DNA from 3 places in the Nitritalea sp. genome. Region 1 is predicted to be linked to each of the others. Evidence: riboswitches for the same ligand, from Rfam matches in the RefSeq annotation. Region 1 holds a riboswitch; each other region holds the start of a gene.
What was found. Region 1 has a riboswitch for S-adenosylmethionine ahead of ACXIT9_RS01790 (trans-sulfuration enzyme family protein). Riboswitches for the same ligand answer to the same signal wherever they lie in the genome.
Positions count from the first base shown of each region.

Region 2: linked by a shared signal. The riboswitch ahead of ACXIT9_RS08310 (O-acetylhomoserine aminocarboxypropyltransferase/cysteine synthase family protein) and the one ahead of ACXIT9_RS01790 (trans-sulfuration enzyme family protein) in region 1 are both predicted to bind S-adenosylmethionine.
Region 3: linked by a shared signal. The riboswitch ahead of ACXIT9_RS01320 (homocysteine S-methyltransferase family protein) and the one ahead of ACXIT9_RS01790 (trans-sulfuration enzyme family protein) in region 1 are both predicted to bind S-adenosylmethionine.

Region 1 is NZ_JBSZCV010000004.1:191,773-196,380, reverse strand. It holds gene ACXIT9_RS01805 (NUDIX domain-containing protein) at 1-69, opposite strand, end outside; gene ACXIT9_RS01800 (Lrp/AsnC family transcriptional regulator) at 183-665, opposite strand; gene ACXIT9_RS01795 (tol-pal system protein YbgF) at 876-2,078, opposite strand; gene ACXIT9_RS01790 (trans-sulfuration enzyme family protein) at 2,075-3,232, opposite strand; SAM riboswitch class I at 3,296-3,398, opposite strand; gene pth (aminoacyl-tRNA hydrolase) at 3,496-4,056, opposite strand; gene ACXIT9_RS01780 (50S ribosomal protein L25/general stress protein Ctc) at 4,166-4,608, opposite strand, start outside.
Region 2 is NZ_JBSZCV010000009.1:133,693-138,300, forward strand. It holds gene ACXIT9_RS08300 (S41 family peptidase) at 1-1,249, opposite strand, end outside; gene ACXIT9_RS08305 (acyloxyacyl hydrolase) at 1,312-2,394, opposite strand; SAM riboswitch class I at 2,540-2,648, shown strand; gene ACXIT9_RS08310 (O-acetylhomoserine aminocarboxypropyltransferase/cysteine synthase family protein) at 3,058-4,386, shown strand; gene ACXIT9_RS08315 (homoserine O-acetyltransferase family protein) at 4,397-4,608, shown strand, end outside.
Region 3 is NZ_JBSZCV010000004.1:76,735-81,342, forward strand. It holds gene metH (methionine synthase) at 1-937, opposite strand, end outside; gene ACXIT9_RS01320 (homocysteine S-methyltransferase family protein) at 934-1,977, opposite strand; SAM riboswitch class I at 2,034-2,144, opposite strand; gene ACXIT9_RS01325 (DUF6268 family outer membrane beta-barrel protein) at 2,393-3,511, opposite strand; gene ACXIT9_RS01330 (DUF2147 domain-containing protein) at 3,522-3,968, opposite strand; gene ACXIT9_RS01335 (hypothetical protein) at 4,001-4,513, opposite strand.

The DNA.
Region 1 (4,608 bases):
CCAGGGGTTCTCAAAAACGGTTGTTTTCTCCTGGCAGATCCAGGGATTTTCTTCTTGTATCGTCGACATAAGGTCAGAGGTTGCACCACTGCGGAAGGGACGCAGGGCTTTCGCCCTGCAAAAGTACATAAAAAAAAGCATGATCGGGAGACCATGCTTCTTCGGGTGTGCGCTAAGCGACTTTATGCAGGTATTGGTAATACCTTGGAATCCTTAAAAGTGGAAAGAATCACCATGGACTGCATGGAATCTACCTCTTTAATTTCGGAAACCTGCTCGAGCATCAACTTCTGATAGGCGGTGATGTCTTTTGCAATAATTTTTAGGATAAAATCACCAGAACCGGTGATGTGGTGGCACTCGATCACCTCTTGGATCGTATTAATCTCCGTCATGAAGGCGTCGATATTCGCTTTATTATGTCCGATGAGGGTAACCAGTACAAAAGTGCTCACGCCAAGGCCGATCTTTTCTGGATCTAACTTTGCATGGTAGCTGCGAATGATACCGGATTGTTCTAATTTCTTGACGCGCTCTAGTGTAGGAGCCGGAGAAAGCCCAATATCTTTCGAAAGCTGCGCATTGGTTATTTTCGCATTGCCCTGTAAAATTTCTAGTATTTTACGGTCGATTTTGTCAAATTTTACTCTTACGCTGTTATCCATAGATGAAAGTATTTACAGAATAATATCTTGTGCAAAGTTAGGTATAATAAATATTATTTTAAAGCAATTGCTGAGAAAAAGGTGTGTAAACACGAAATATTCTTGTTCGTAGCTGTGCTCTAGCAAAAGCATTCGGGGTAAACTAGGCCAATAACCATGCCAATTCAAATATTCTCTTGCTGAACTTCTTTGGTAAACGGAAAAATGAATTCAAAGTTTATTCTTTTTAATAAAATTTCGTGCTTCCTTATGTGCAGGATGCTTTCTTTTGGCGAACTTTTTAACCTGATTGAAATAGGATTTGGCTTCGTTTTTTTTGCCTTCCTGGGTAGCCATTTTACCCAGTGCCAGTAAGCTATACAGGTAATAGCCACTTTCCTGTGCCTCAGACTCCTCTCCGAAGGCCAGTGTGCGCTTGTAATAGGCCTTCGCCTGCGGCAAATCGTTTCTACGCTCGTGGTACTGGGCGATATAAAATGCGGCATAGCGCCCACTGTTTGCCTCATAGCCGGTCTGTTTGGCATCTAGACGTCTTAAGATTTCCTCTGAAACCTCCTTGCACTCGTACCACTTGCCTACTGTGTATAGGTTGCGCGCATGCGACCGGTGGAAAAAGGCATTGTTCGGGTACTTGTCCATCAGATAGTCCGTAATGGCCAAAGATTTAAAGGGGCTACCTTCGGCATTGGCATACAGCATATATAAAAAATATTGCGCTTCCACGCGGGAATAAAAGGCATTATTGGCCACATATTCCAGCAGCTCGATGCCCTTTTCTTTGTTGCCCTTAGGAAAAAAGGCGACCACAGGCTTCAGTAGAGGGTAATTTTCTGGTATCCACACCGAGTAATAGTTGAACAGCGCATCCCCTAGTACCAGCTCAGGACTCATCTCCTCGTCCCCATCTTTACTTAAGTTAAGGTATTTCAGAGCATTTTTCCCGGCCAGCGTAGCCTTCGTCCAGGATCTTCGCTCCGAATACAGGCGCCCCTGAAAGCCATAGGCGGCTGCTAGGAAAAAAGTGGCCTCCTTATTTTCCGCATCCCGTTTGAGCAAGCTTTTGGCCTTGTCGATGACTACGTCCATCTGCCCGATGAAGCGCTCATCGTAGCGCTCGTTATCGAGGTCGGGTAAAATTTTCCACCAGCTGCTTAGCCCTTGTAAAAAGTAGGGAAGCGGATGCTCGGGATATTCGTATTCCAGCACTTTAAAGCCCCTGTCCGCCTCTCGGAAATCAAAATTATACAGGCTATTCACATAGCGCGTGATGCGAAACTGCAGTCCCTTATCTAAAAGCAGGTATTCGCTGCGATTGTCCACGCTGTCTGTAGCGAGAGGGGCAGGTTGCGCGAAAGCAAGGGCTCCCAAAAGGAGCCCCATAAATAAGAAAAAACCAAATCGTTTTTTTATCATAGTGCTTGTTCGATATCCGCTATGATATCGTCCACATGCTCCAAGCCGACCGACAGGCGTATCAGGCCTGGTGTGATCTGGACACGTTCCCGCTCTTCAGGGCTCAACTTACTATGCGTCGTAGAAGCGGGGTGTGTGACGATACTTCTGGCGTCTCCCAGGTTAGCGGTAAAACTGATCATGTTCAGTCGATCGATAAAGGCAGCGGCAGCGGCGGCACCTTCTTTCAGATCTAAAGTTACTATACCCCCTCCGTGGCGCATTTGTTTCACGGCCACGGCATATTGTGGATGACTTTCTAGAAACGGATAATTCACCCGCTTTATTTTGGCATGCCCCTCGAAATGTCGTGCTATTTTTAGCGCATTCTCACAGTGCCGGTCCATACGTACGGCTAAGGTCTCCATGCTCTTGTCCAGTATCCAGGCATTAAAGGGGGAGATGGAGGGGCCCGTGTGCCGGGCAAAGAAGCGCACCTGCTCGATGAGCGCTTTACTTCCTAAAATCAATCCTCCCAGCACGCGCCCCTGTCCATCGATGAACTTAGTGGCGCTATGGGTCACCAAGTGTGCTCCCCATCGCGCCGGCTGCTGCAGGTAAGGGGTAGCGAAACAGTTGTCCACCACCAAGATAAGCCCATGCTCCCGCGCAAAGTTCCCGGCCCATTCTAAGTCGATGAGTTCCAAGCCCGGATTAGAGGGGGTTTCCAAAAAGAGCATTTTAGTATTCGGCTGCAGTAATTTGTCCCACTGCTGGTAATCGGAGATATCTCCATAGGTAGAGGTGATGCCCCAGCGTGGGAAAACGCGTGTCAACAGTTGGTGCGTGGAGCCGAAAAGGGAGCGGGAGGCTAAAATATGGTCTCCCTGGCTGAGCAGGGCCGCGATACTGCCAAACATGGCGGCCATCCCGGAGGCGGTTACCATGCCGTCTTCGGTGCCTTCTGCCAGGCATACTTTTTCCAGCAGGGAGCTGGTATTTGGATTCGCGTAGCGGGAATAAATTTGCCCTTCCTGTTCTTCGGCGAACAGGGCTCTGGCTTGTTCGGCGGAATCAAAGGTAAAGCTAGAGGTAAGGTGAATGGGGCTGGAATGTCCGGCGGCGTTAGAAGGTTGCGCCCCGGCGCGGATCGCCTGTGTTTCGAAATGTGCCATGAATTCAGGGTTCTTTTTTAAGCTATAAAGACCATCGCCCCGTGCACATCTTGCTCATTGACCCGTTTATAGTTCCCGGATAGGGGCAGGATGTGGCACCATGGACACAAGTGGCCGGTTGCCAGAGGGTCATCGAGCCTGTTCTCTCGCCTCTTCTTTATAAAGGTGAATACTTCTTTTGTTACAAAGAAAGCAGGTGGCAGCCAGAAAACAAAATGCCAGCTGCTTTCTCTTTTTGGGCCGCAGCCCAAAAGCCGAGTGGGCTACTCATTAAACTGGGTCATGGTATGGGCGATCCCGATGCTGCCAAAGGCCTCAATCATGGCGATGGCCCGGTCCATATGTTCAGGCAGGGCATCGATTTCAGCCTGGGTCCAGCGTCCAAGCACATAATCCACTTGGCGGCCCTTCGGAAAGTCGTCCCCGATGCCGAACTTCAGACGCGGATAGTCTTGCCCACCGGTTAGGGCTTCGATGTTTTTTAGACCGTTATGTCCTGCTGCGGAGCCTTTGGCGCGCATGCGCAATTTACCGAAAGGCAAAGCAACATCATCGACAACCACCAGCACATGGGATTTTTCGATCTTCAGCTCTGCCATCCAGTGGCTTACCGCTTTCCCACTCAGGTTCATGTAGGTCGTCGGCTTGATGAGGTGAAACTGTCGAGACTTAAAGCTGAAGTGGCTGTAAAAGGCATGGCGGCCTGAACTCCAGCGGACTTGATGCTTGTCTGCTAAACGATCTAAGGTGAGAAAACCCACATTATGGCGGGTCAATTCATATTCGGGGCCGATATTTCCGAGGCCAACGATTAAGTATTTCATGGGCAGTGAGGCTTATGAGGGCGGCCGTAGGAAGCTATCGGCCAGAAACAAGACATCCTGCCACAGCGCAAAGGCTGGGCAGGATGTGGGTATGTCAGATAGAAAAAGCTTACTCAGCTGTTTTCTTACCGCGAAGTGCTCTTGGGATACCGATCGTAGCGATAGAAACGTTCGGGCTCGTTAGGATTTCGAAACCTTCTACACTTAGTTCAGAAACTTTCACAGACTTTCCTAAGTCTAGGTGAGAAATGTCTACGTTGATCTTATCAGGCAGTGCGCTCGCTAAACCTTTTACCTTTAGGGTACGGGCTTTGATTTCGAGTTTACCCCCTTTTTGGATACCTGGAGAGTTTCCTACGATATTAACAGGGATCTCCATCTTAACAGGACGGTCTTCGCTGAATGCTAAGAAATCTGCGTGCAAAAGAACCTCAGATACCGGATGGAACTGTGTGTCTTTTAAAAGCGCTTTGATTTTTTGACCTTCGATGTTTAACTCTACTAAGTGAACATCTGGCGTGTAAACGAGCGGGCGGAAAAGAATCGCAGGTG
Region 2 (4,608 bases), on a different contig from region 1:
CTTCTACCACTACAGATTCTTTTAACAGCGTGCTGGCATAGAAGAAAGGCTCCTCCGCCGCACGTACCTTCTCAGTCTTGTAAATGCGCCACTTGCCCTCACGCTCGCTGGCATACAGCACCGACTTGCCATCCTCACTGAAGGTCACAAAGCGCTCCTGCTCAGGCGTCTGTGTCAGCCGCTTGGTCATACTGCCGTCCACCGCCGTGACGAAAACCTCCCCACGGGCGATAAAAGCGATCTCTTTGCCGTCAGGCGAAACAGCCATCTCACTCACCCCACCCGACACATTTATGAAACTGTCCGCATTTTTCGTGGCCTGATGGCGAATGCTCACCTCCACACGCTTCGGCTCCTCTCCCTCGCGGAGGGTGTACAGCTCTCCATCATAGCTAAAGCAAAGCAAGCCATCTGCAGAGCTACTCAAAAAGCGCACAGGAAAATCGGTAAAGCGGGTCAGCGGCCGCGCCTCTTGCTCCTGGGCGATCGGCGCCTTAAACACATTAAAACTGCCCGAGCGCTCACTTAGGAAATAGTAAAAATCAGGGTTCTTAGGATCGAAAACAGGATTGCGATCCTCACCAGCAAAGCGGGTCAGCTGCTGATGCTGGCCACTGCTCTTCTCATACATCCAAATGTCCCGCGTGATGGCCGAGGTATGCTTCTTGCGCCACTCATTCTCACCGCCTTTTTTATCCTGATACAGCATGCGCTGCCCGTCCGCACTGAACACCACCGCCTCAGCGGGGAGCGTCCACACCTGATCCACACGGCCACCCCCAGCAGCTACCTGATACAGTTCAGGCTGCGATCCGGTCGGGTACTGCCGATGGGCAGCATCATCCAGGCGGCTGGTACTGAAAAGCACCTGCTTGCCATCCGGGGTAAAGGTGTACGGGAATTCGTCATTTGAGTGAAAGGTTAGCCGGCGCTCATCCCCTGCCTCCAGGTTGAGGACGAAGACGTCAAAATTACCATAGCGATCCGAGGCGAAAGCCAGCTGCTTGCCATCGGGAGACCACACCGGCATAAAGTCATGCCCTTCATGGCTGGTCCACTGCTGGGCAGCCCCTCCGGCACTGGGGACGATAAAAATATCTCCTTTATAGGTAAAGGCGATATGTTGGCCATCGGGAGAGATCGCTGGGTAGCGGAGCCACTGGGGACTCGCCGCCATACTCAGGCCTCCGGCCAAAAAAAGCGTGGCGGCCAAGCCACACCGCTTAAATAGTCGTATGATGCGCTGCATAAAGTTAAAATTGTTGCGGCCGAAAATACATAAAAAATCACAGCATAACAGGGATTATTTGATTACCTGCGGAAGGGACGCTGGTAACGGACGCGGAGATCGAGGTTTTGGGCCACCTGCGCATGGGCTTTCAGGGAGGCGCCCACCGCAAAGCCCGGAAAGAGCTCGTAGAACAAGAGGTAGCGCTGATAGAAGGCCTCCGGCTGATAGCCCTCCGGCTTAAGGGCATACCAGGCGAGCCGCTGCTCAAACTGCACCCGCCCCACCCATAAGGTATGGGACAGGAAAGGAGCGATGATACTGCCGCTTTGCGCCTCAGGGCGCGCCCGAAACGCCTCATCCTGAATAAATTCTACCCCTACGCCCAGGGACTGCAAGTTGTTTACCCGCCGCTTGGCACCCAGAGCCAGCCCCGCAGTGAGGCCCCGTCGGTCCTGATCGGGCACGCTACGGTTGGTCAGGCCACTCTCCACCTCCCAGAGCCAGCTCCGCGGAGCTGCTGCCGCTTGATGCCGCTCCCACTGGGGATGGCCGGAAGGAAAGTAGCGCAGCCCCAAGCCCCACATCGGATAGTTCATGCCCCGATTCGGCTGCCGCTGCCCGCCATTCGAAATATGATGGTAGTTAAATGCCGCAGAAAGCCCCCAGTGGGTACTGAACTGATAGCTGAGTGTCGGGCTGGTGTACAACAAAAAACTGATAGGCGCCGAAAAAAAGGTATTGTCCGGATTCGTTTCCGGGTCGAACAGGCGGTTCAGGTAGGCGGGGCCGATGCCACTGCGCAAGCTAAACTGCCAGCGACGGTCTGGGCTTTGCCAAAGGATGGGCTCGAAGTCTGCCGTCAAGCTAAGTGCCGCGCCCAAAACCTGCGGATTGTTAAAATTATGATAGTGCAGGCGAAGCCCTAGGTAATGGTGACACTGGCAGCGCTCCCACTGCCGCAGGCTCGTCTGCGCCCAGTCCAGGGAAATCGCCCCACCGAAAGGCTGGGTCTGGGAGACCTCCACCAGATCGCGTGCATGAGCGATAATAAAGCCCGTACTGCCCTCCGCACTGATGCGCTTCGGGTGACGTACCTGCGCCTGTAGCGGGCTGTGAACGCTGTATAGGCTGAGAGCAAAAAAGAAAACAAGCAGCTGTTTCATCCTCTTAATAGACTAATTTTTTTAGGGAAAGTTACAGGCCCGAGGGCCAAAAAAGAGGGTTTGAAAAAAAAATTAGAGAAAACCTTGGATAAATCGGCGCGATGCGAGACCTTTGAAGCATCCTAACGCATTTTTTATGTGGTGGGATTTATATAGAAGAGGCGAGAGACAGGCTCTATGACCCTCTGGCAACCTGGAAAATCCAAGGTGCCAATTCCTGCCATCGGTTGATACAGCCGAAGGAACTATAAATTCTTCGACCATGAGATTTATACCTGACGTTTTCTTTACCTCTATTTCCCAAGCGAAAGCTTCTTGTACCCTACCAGCTTTGCAGGAAGGTTTGTCACGCCTCCTTTCCCCTGTTTTTGCGCTCCGCGCAAAGCAGCCTTTTCTCCTGAGCCCATTACTTCCTTCAGCTAACCGGCCATCGCATGGTCCGCAGGGAAGCCCCATCGGCTCTTTTCGAATTTCTTTCCTTTTACCTATTGGTAGCAGCCAAGGCTGTTGCTGTATGCGTATGCTTTAAGCGATTTGGCTAAGGCAAAGCTTTCTTTTGTCTTTATCCTTCTGGCGATTTCGTTTAAAGCACCTCCGCTCCTACGGGCCCTTTCTGTGGCCCCTCACCTTTCTTTACATTCCTAATCCTATAAACCACTACTTATGTCAACGTACAGATTCGAAACCCTTCAGTTACATGCCGGCCAGCAGCCGGACCCGAGCACGAATAGCCGTGCGGTACCCTTGTATCAAACGACCTCTTACACCTTTAATTCGGCCGCGCATGGCGCGAATTTATTTGCGCTGAAAGAGTTTGGAAATATTTACACACGCATCATGAATCCCACTACAGCCGTGTTCGAAGAGCGCGTCGCGGCGCTGGAAGGGGGCGTCGCGGCGGTGGCTACGGCCTCCGGGCAGGCAGCTCAGTTTCTGGCGCTGCACACGCTTCTAGAAAGTGGGCAAAACTTCGTGGCAGCGCCGCACCTTTACGGAGGCACCTACAATCAGTTTAAAGTGTCCTTCAAGCGGCTGGGAATCGAGGCGCGCTTCGCTTCCAGCCTGAATGCTGCCGACTTTGAAGTCCATATCGATGCGAACACACGTGCGATTTACTTGGAAACGATCGGTAACCCCTCTTTCAGTGTGCCCGATTTCGACGCGATCCGAGAGGTAGCCGAGCGCCATGGCTTGCCCATCGTCGTGGATAATACCTTCGGGGCGGGGGGCTACCTCGCACAGCCGCTCAAGCTGGGCGCCCACATCGTGACCGCTTCTGCCACCAAGTGGATCGGCGGCCATGGCACTTCCATCGGCGGTATCATCGTAGATGGGGGGAATTTCAACTGGGCGAATGGCAAGTTCCCGCAGTTTACCGAGCCCTCTGAGGGCTATCATGGCCTGAAATTTTGGGATACTTTCGGAGAGGGTAATCCGCTGGGGCTTCCCAATGTGGCCTTTTCCATCAAAACACGCGTGGAAGGGCTGCGCGACATGGGGCCGGCACTCAGCCCATTTAACTCCTTCCTTTTATTACAAGGACTCGAGACCTTATCTTTGCGCGTGCAGCGCACCGTGGACAATGCCCTCGAGCTGGCGCAATGGCTGGAGGCACATCCGCTGGTCCGGAAGGTTCACTACCCGGGGCTGGCCAGCTCCCCCTACCATGAAAATGCCAAGAAATATTTGCGGCACGGCTTTGGAGGAGTGTTGAGTTTCGAGCTAGAGGCAGATGCCTCCGCTACTTCGGCCTGCATCGATGCCCTTCAGCTGGTTTCACATGTGGCGAATGTCGGGGACGCGAAAACCCTAATTATTCAGCCCGCCGCCACGACGCATCAGCAGCTCAGCGCAGAGGCCCGTGCAGCGGCAGGTGTGAGCGACAGTTTGCTGCGCGTGTCCCTGGGCATCGAGCATATAGAAGATATAAAAGCAGATTTCGAGCAGGCCTTTCAGGTGGTGGCACAGCGCCAGGTACCTGAGCAAGCCTAAGTGAAGAACTATGAATCTACAAGCGCCTTATCTCATCGTGGATATGACTGAAGACTATTTTCACCACACGGCCCCTTTTCCGCTGGAATCGGGGGAAGTGCTGGCTGGGTTTACCCTGAAATATACCTGTAGTGGACACCTAAAACCGGAGAAGGATAATGTCATCTGGGTGGTGCATGCACTCACGGGGGATGCGAAACCGCATGAATGGTGGAATGGCCT
Region 3 (4,608 bases), 120 kb from region 1:
CCTTTTTATCGCCTGCCTTCACCGTTTCGGCAAAACTCAGTAGCGCCTCCGTAGCTCCCTCATGCCGATCGAAGAGCACATCTTCGACTTTCTCCAACAGATCTTTCGGAATATCGTCATAGACCTCCAGCATGGAGGGATTCACGATACCCATATCCATACCATGGCGAATGGCATGATAGAGAAAAGCTGCATGCATGGCTTCACGCACCGGATTATTTCCTCGGAAACTAAAGCTCACATTGCTAACTCCACCACTGACCTTAGCGCCTGGAAGGTTTTGCTTGATCCAGCGCGTGCTATGGAAGAAGTCCAATGCATTTTTCCGATGTTCCTCCATCCCGGTAGCCACGGGAAAGATGTTTGGATCGAAAATGATATCTTGCGGATTAAAGCGTACCGTTTCCACCAGCAGTTTATAGCTGCGTGAACAGATTTCTACCCTACGGGCATAAGTATCCGCCTGCCCCTTTTCATCGAAGGCCATCACCACCACTGCGGCGCCAAACTTTTTTATCGTTTTAGCCTGCTGGATAAACTCTTCCTCCCCATTTTTAAGTGAAATAGAGTTCACGATAGCCTTTCCTTGCACACATTTTAAGCCAGCCAGGATAATTTCCCAGCGTGAGCTATCGATCATGATCGGAATTCGGCTAATCTCCGGCTCTGAGGCGATAAGATGTAGAAAGCGCGTCATCGCCTCCACCCCATCAAGCATCCCCTCATCCATGCAGACATCCAGAATTTGGGCTCCGCCCCGCACCTGATCCAGCGCCACTTCCAGCGCTTCATCATACTGTCCATTTAAAATCAAGCGTGCGAAACGCTTAGATCCCGTCACATTCGTCCGCTCGCCGATGTTCACAAAATTCAGCTCCGGGGTAAACACTAAGGGCTCTAGCCCAGAAAGTTGTAAATAATTTCGTCCTCTTCTCATACCTGCACGTCTTCTTCTTGTAAGGGTCTTGGGCTGTACTTGGCGGCTGCCGCCGCAATGGCCGCAATATGTTCTGGCGTCGTTCCGCAGCATCCTCCTAAGATATTTACCCAGCCGGAAGCCAAAAATTCTTCTACCTGTTGTGCCATCTCCCCAGGCCCTTGATCATAGGCCCCAAAGGCGTTTGGAAGCCCCGCATTCGGGTAGGCACTCACATAAAAGGGAGCCTTATCAGCCAAGACTTTTAGGTAGGGGCGCAACTCTCTAGCCCCAAGTGCACAGTTCAGTCCGATACTTAAAAGCGGCACATGGGAAACCGAAATCAAAAAGGCCTCTGTCGTCTGTCCCGAAAGGGTACGGCCAGAAGCATCCGTGATGGTGCCTGACATCATAATCGGAATCCCTCCCTCCCGCGGATCCAGCGGCAAACCTCTTTTTTCATAGACCTCTTGGATGGCATAAAGTGCCGCCTTCGCATTTAAAGTATCAAATACTGTCTCAATAAGCAAAATATCCACGCCCCCATCCAAAAGCCCTTCTACCTGCTCGGTGTACGCCGCTGCCAACTGGTCAAAGGTTATGGCTCGATAACCAGGGTCGTTTACATCAGGAGAAATAGAGGCTGTGCGGTTCGTGGGTCCAAGAGCCCCTGCCACGAAACGCGGCTTGTCGGGATTTTTGGCCGTATAGGCCTTCGCTGCCTCAGCAGCTATCTCCGCAGAAGATTTATTAATCGCATAGGCCAAATGCTCCAGGGCATAATCGGCCTGAGCGATGCTGGTCCCGCTAAAGGTATTGGTTTCAATCAGGTCGCTGCCTGCCTCCAGATAGGCCTCATGGATGGCGCGGATCACATCCGGACGGCTGAGCGAAAGCAAATCATTATTACCCTTCAATGGCTTCGGATGATCTTGTAAATCAGGAGTTCGGAAATCAGCCTCCTGCAAGCCGTGTCGCTGGATCATGGTGCCCATGGCTCCATCTAAGATCAAAATACGTTTGGATAGGGCGTCTAAGAGTAACTCGGTTCTGTTCATCATAGCTAATCACAAAATGCCTATCAAGAACCGGAAGAAAAATACTGGGATTCAACTACCGCTCATCTCTATTTTCTCCTAGTTAGGATTAGTAGAAAATGGGAATTAGCACCTTGCTAGAGGTTGCTAAGACGTCATCGGGCCCGTCCCTCAGTCTTTCTTGATAAGCAATTTCAAAATTAACAGATAAATCAATAAAAGCGTTCTAAATCAGTAAAAAAATAAGTTGCTCCTTATCGGAGCGATAAATCCCCCTCGCATTTTTCGCATTCACCTCCTCCCCCTACGCACCTAAATGACAGACCACACAGCAGGAAGGAACAGGGAAGGGGCATAAAAAAAATCGCCCCGAACGGAGCGATTTTCAAGGTAGGACTTGCCTCCTCAGGATGTATAAGTGTGTTCGAACTAAGTTTTTTTATAAAGTTACAAAACTTATCCCCACATTAAAATAGAGCGGATTACCTAGGTTATTCCGCATACCGAACTCCTGTGTTCCGAAGAAACCTCTAAAGAACTCACGTCCTCCATCTAGCTCATCCGCATCAAAGGACCAGTCGAAGCGATAGCCTGCCTGCATATTAAACCAAAAAGGACCTGTGATTTGCTTTTGATACTCCAGACGTGGACGCAGCTCACCTCGACGAATTTCGAAGCTGTTATTTCCTCTGCTGAATTCGTCGATTCGGTAACTTTGTCCCTCCAGCTCGAAGCCGAAAAGCAGTAAGGAAGTCTTACTAAAATTATAGCGACCACTGGCACGAGCAGGGAATAGGATCTCTGTCCCCCACTTGCGGTCCGGGCTCGTCCAGTCGTACATCACCACCGGAATATAATTCATATTCCCTACACGATAGGTACGCGAAAGGCCGACACCCCAGCGCTTGAGATCAGAAACACGTTTCCCATAAATGGCCGCCGCACTAACGCGCACGGTATTAAATGGCTGAAAGCCAAAATCAAAATTACCGCTCATGTCCAGCTGCCCTTGAAAGACGAAAAAGGACTTTTCATTAATAGGCACAAACACGGTATTGGTCCAGTTGAGATTACGTAGGCCATCTTCGTTTAAAATTTGCGCCAAGCCCCGCTCACCGCCTCCCGTGTCGCCCTGGATATCGGTAATCTGATAGCGCACATCCATAAAATTGATCCCCGACTGCCAAACTAGGTTACTCTTGGAGATCACAGGAATGACACTATTGAAGCGAAAACCTCCGGTGTAGTTGGCCCGAGCGGTTTGTGCCGGATCTGGATTTTCATCCACGCCGAAGCCGGTATTTTCGGAGGCCGGGAATCTGGTTTGCGAAAAGCGCATGTCATAAGGGGTCTGCACATCCCAGCCGATCATAAAAAACCGCTGCGGGGACATCCCGACGATAGTAGGCTTGGCAAAGGCCTTTCCCCCTTTTTCATCCACAAACTCTAGTTCTCCATAGAGGTCCCAGTCCTCTTCCTCTTCTTCTCCTTGGGCGAATGCACCATAAGAAAAACTAAGCCCTGCGAACAGGGCCAAGCAGGCTAAATGTCTCTTCATAGGTATCGCTTTAGCCTTTGATTTTTAAACGTTTCCAGGTGTCCGTTCTACCGAAGGTCTTCACCCCTACATAGCCTCGGATATCCAAGGTATTATCGTCCTTCATCGTGATCACACAGTTGTAGGTATTCCCAGATTCCGGGTCATAGATGGTTCCTTCTGTCCATTCTCCTTTTCCGTTATACACGAAATCCTTTAGCATGCGGTAGCCCCGTAAAGGCACATTACGCATGGACTCATCAGGATTATTCTGGTCTACTTTCGGCTTGCCTGTGCTCGGGTCATTAGGCTCTTTGAGCCAAACGATACGGCCATAAAACTTATCTTCGATCTGATCGATTTTTACTCTTACTTTACCGTTACTCGGCTCCCAGACCCCAGTGATTGCATCGGCGTCTTGCGCCGACACATAAAAAGCCATAAGCAAGAAGCTGCATAAAAAGAGTAGTTTTTTCATAATTGGTTTTTTTAGGTGTATTGTAGGATAGTTTACTTGACTAATAGTTCAAAGGTTACGTAAAGTTCCATCACGACATCCTCCCAATACTCCTCTTGGTTGAGATCAAAGTCTGCCACGAAGGTAATTCTACCATCTTTCATGAAACCATCGGCCAGATTAGCTTGCTTTTGGGCGAGGCCCAAATCCATCGGGCTATTCACTAAAATCTCTCCCTCATAGAGGGCCACCCGGCTCATATCGACCGATTTAGAAGTTACTTCCAGGACGATCTTTTGCATGTCGATGGGTTCTCCCGTATACTGGATTTGAATGCCGCTGATCTGTGCCCGCGTGATGGTGGAACCATCGATTTGGTTTTGGCGTAATACTTCTGCCACATCAAACTCCCAAGTAGCCTGCGCCATATTAGAACCCTCAAAGAGTGGCCCTTCCGCCTTGAGCTCCAAAGCCTCCGTACGGATAGCAAAAGAGTTACCACTTGGGCCACAAGCACTTACCACCAGTAGTGCTAGAAACAAAAAGGAATACGATACGATTTTCATGAATTTTGCTGGTAAAATAAAGGTTGATTTGCACAGTTCTACCGAAATGGCATATTGAAATTACATAAATTCATTTATTCTCCCTAAAAAAGGGT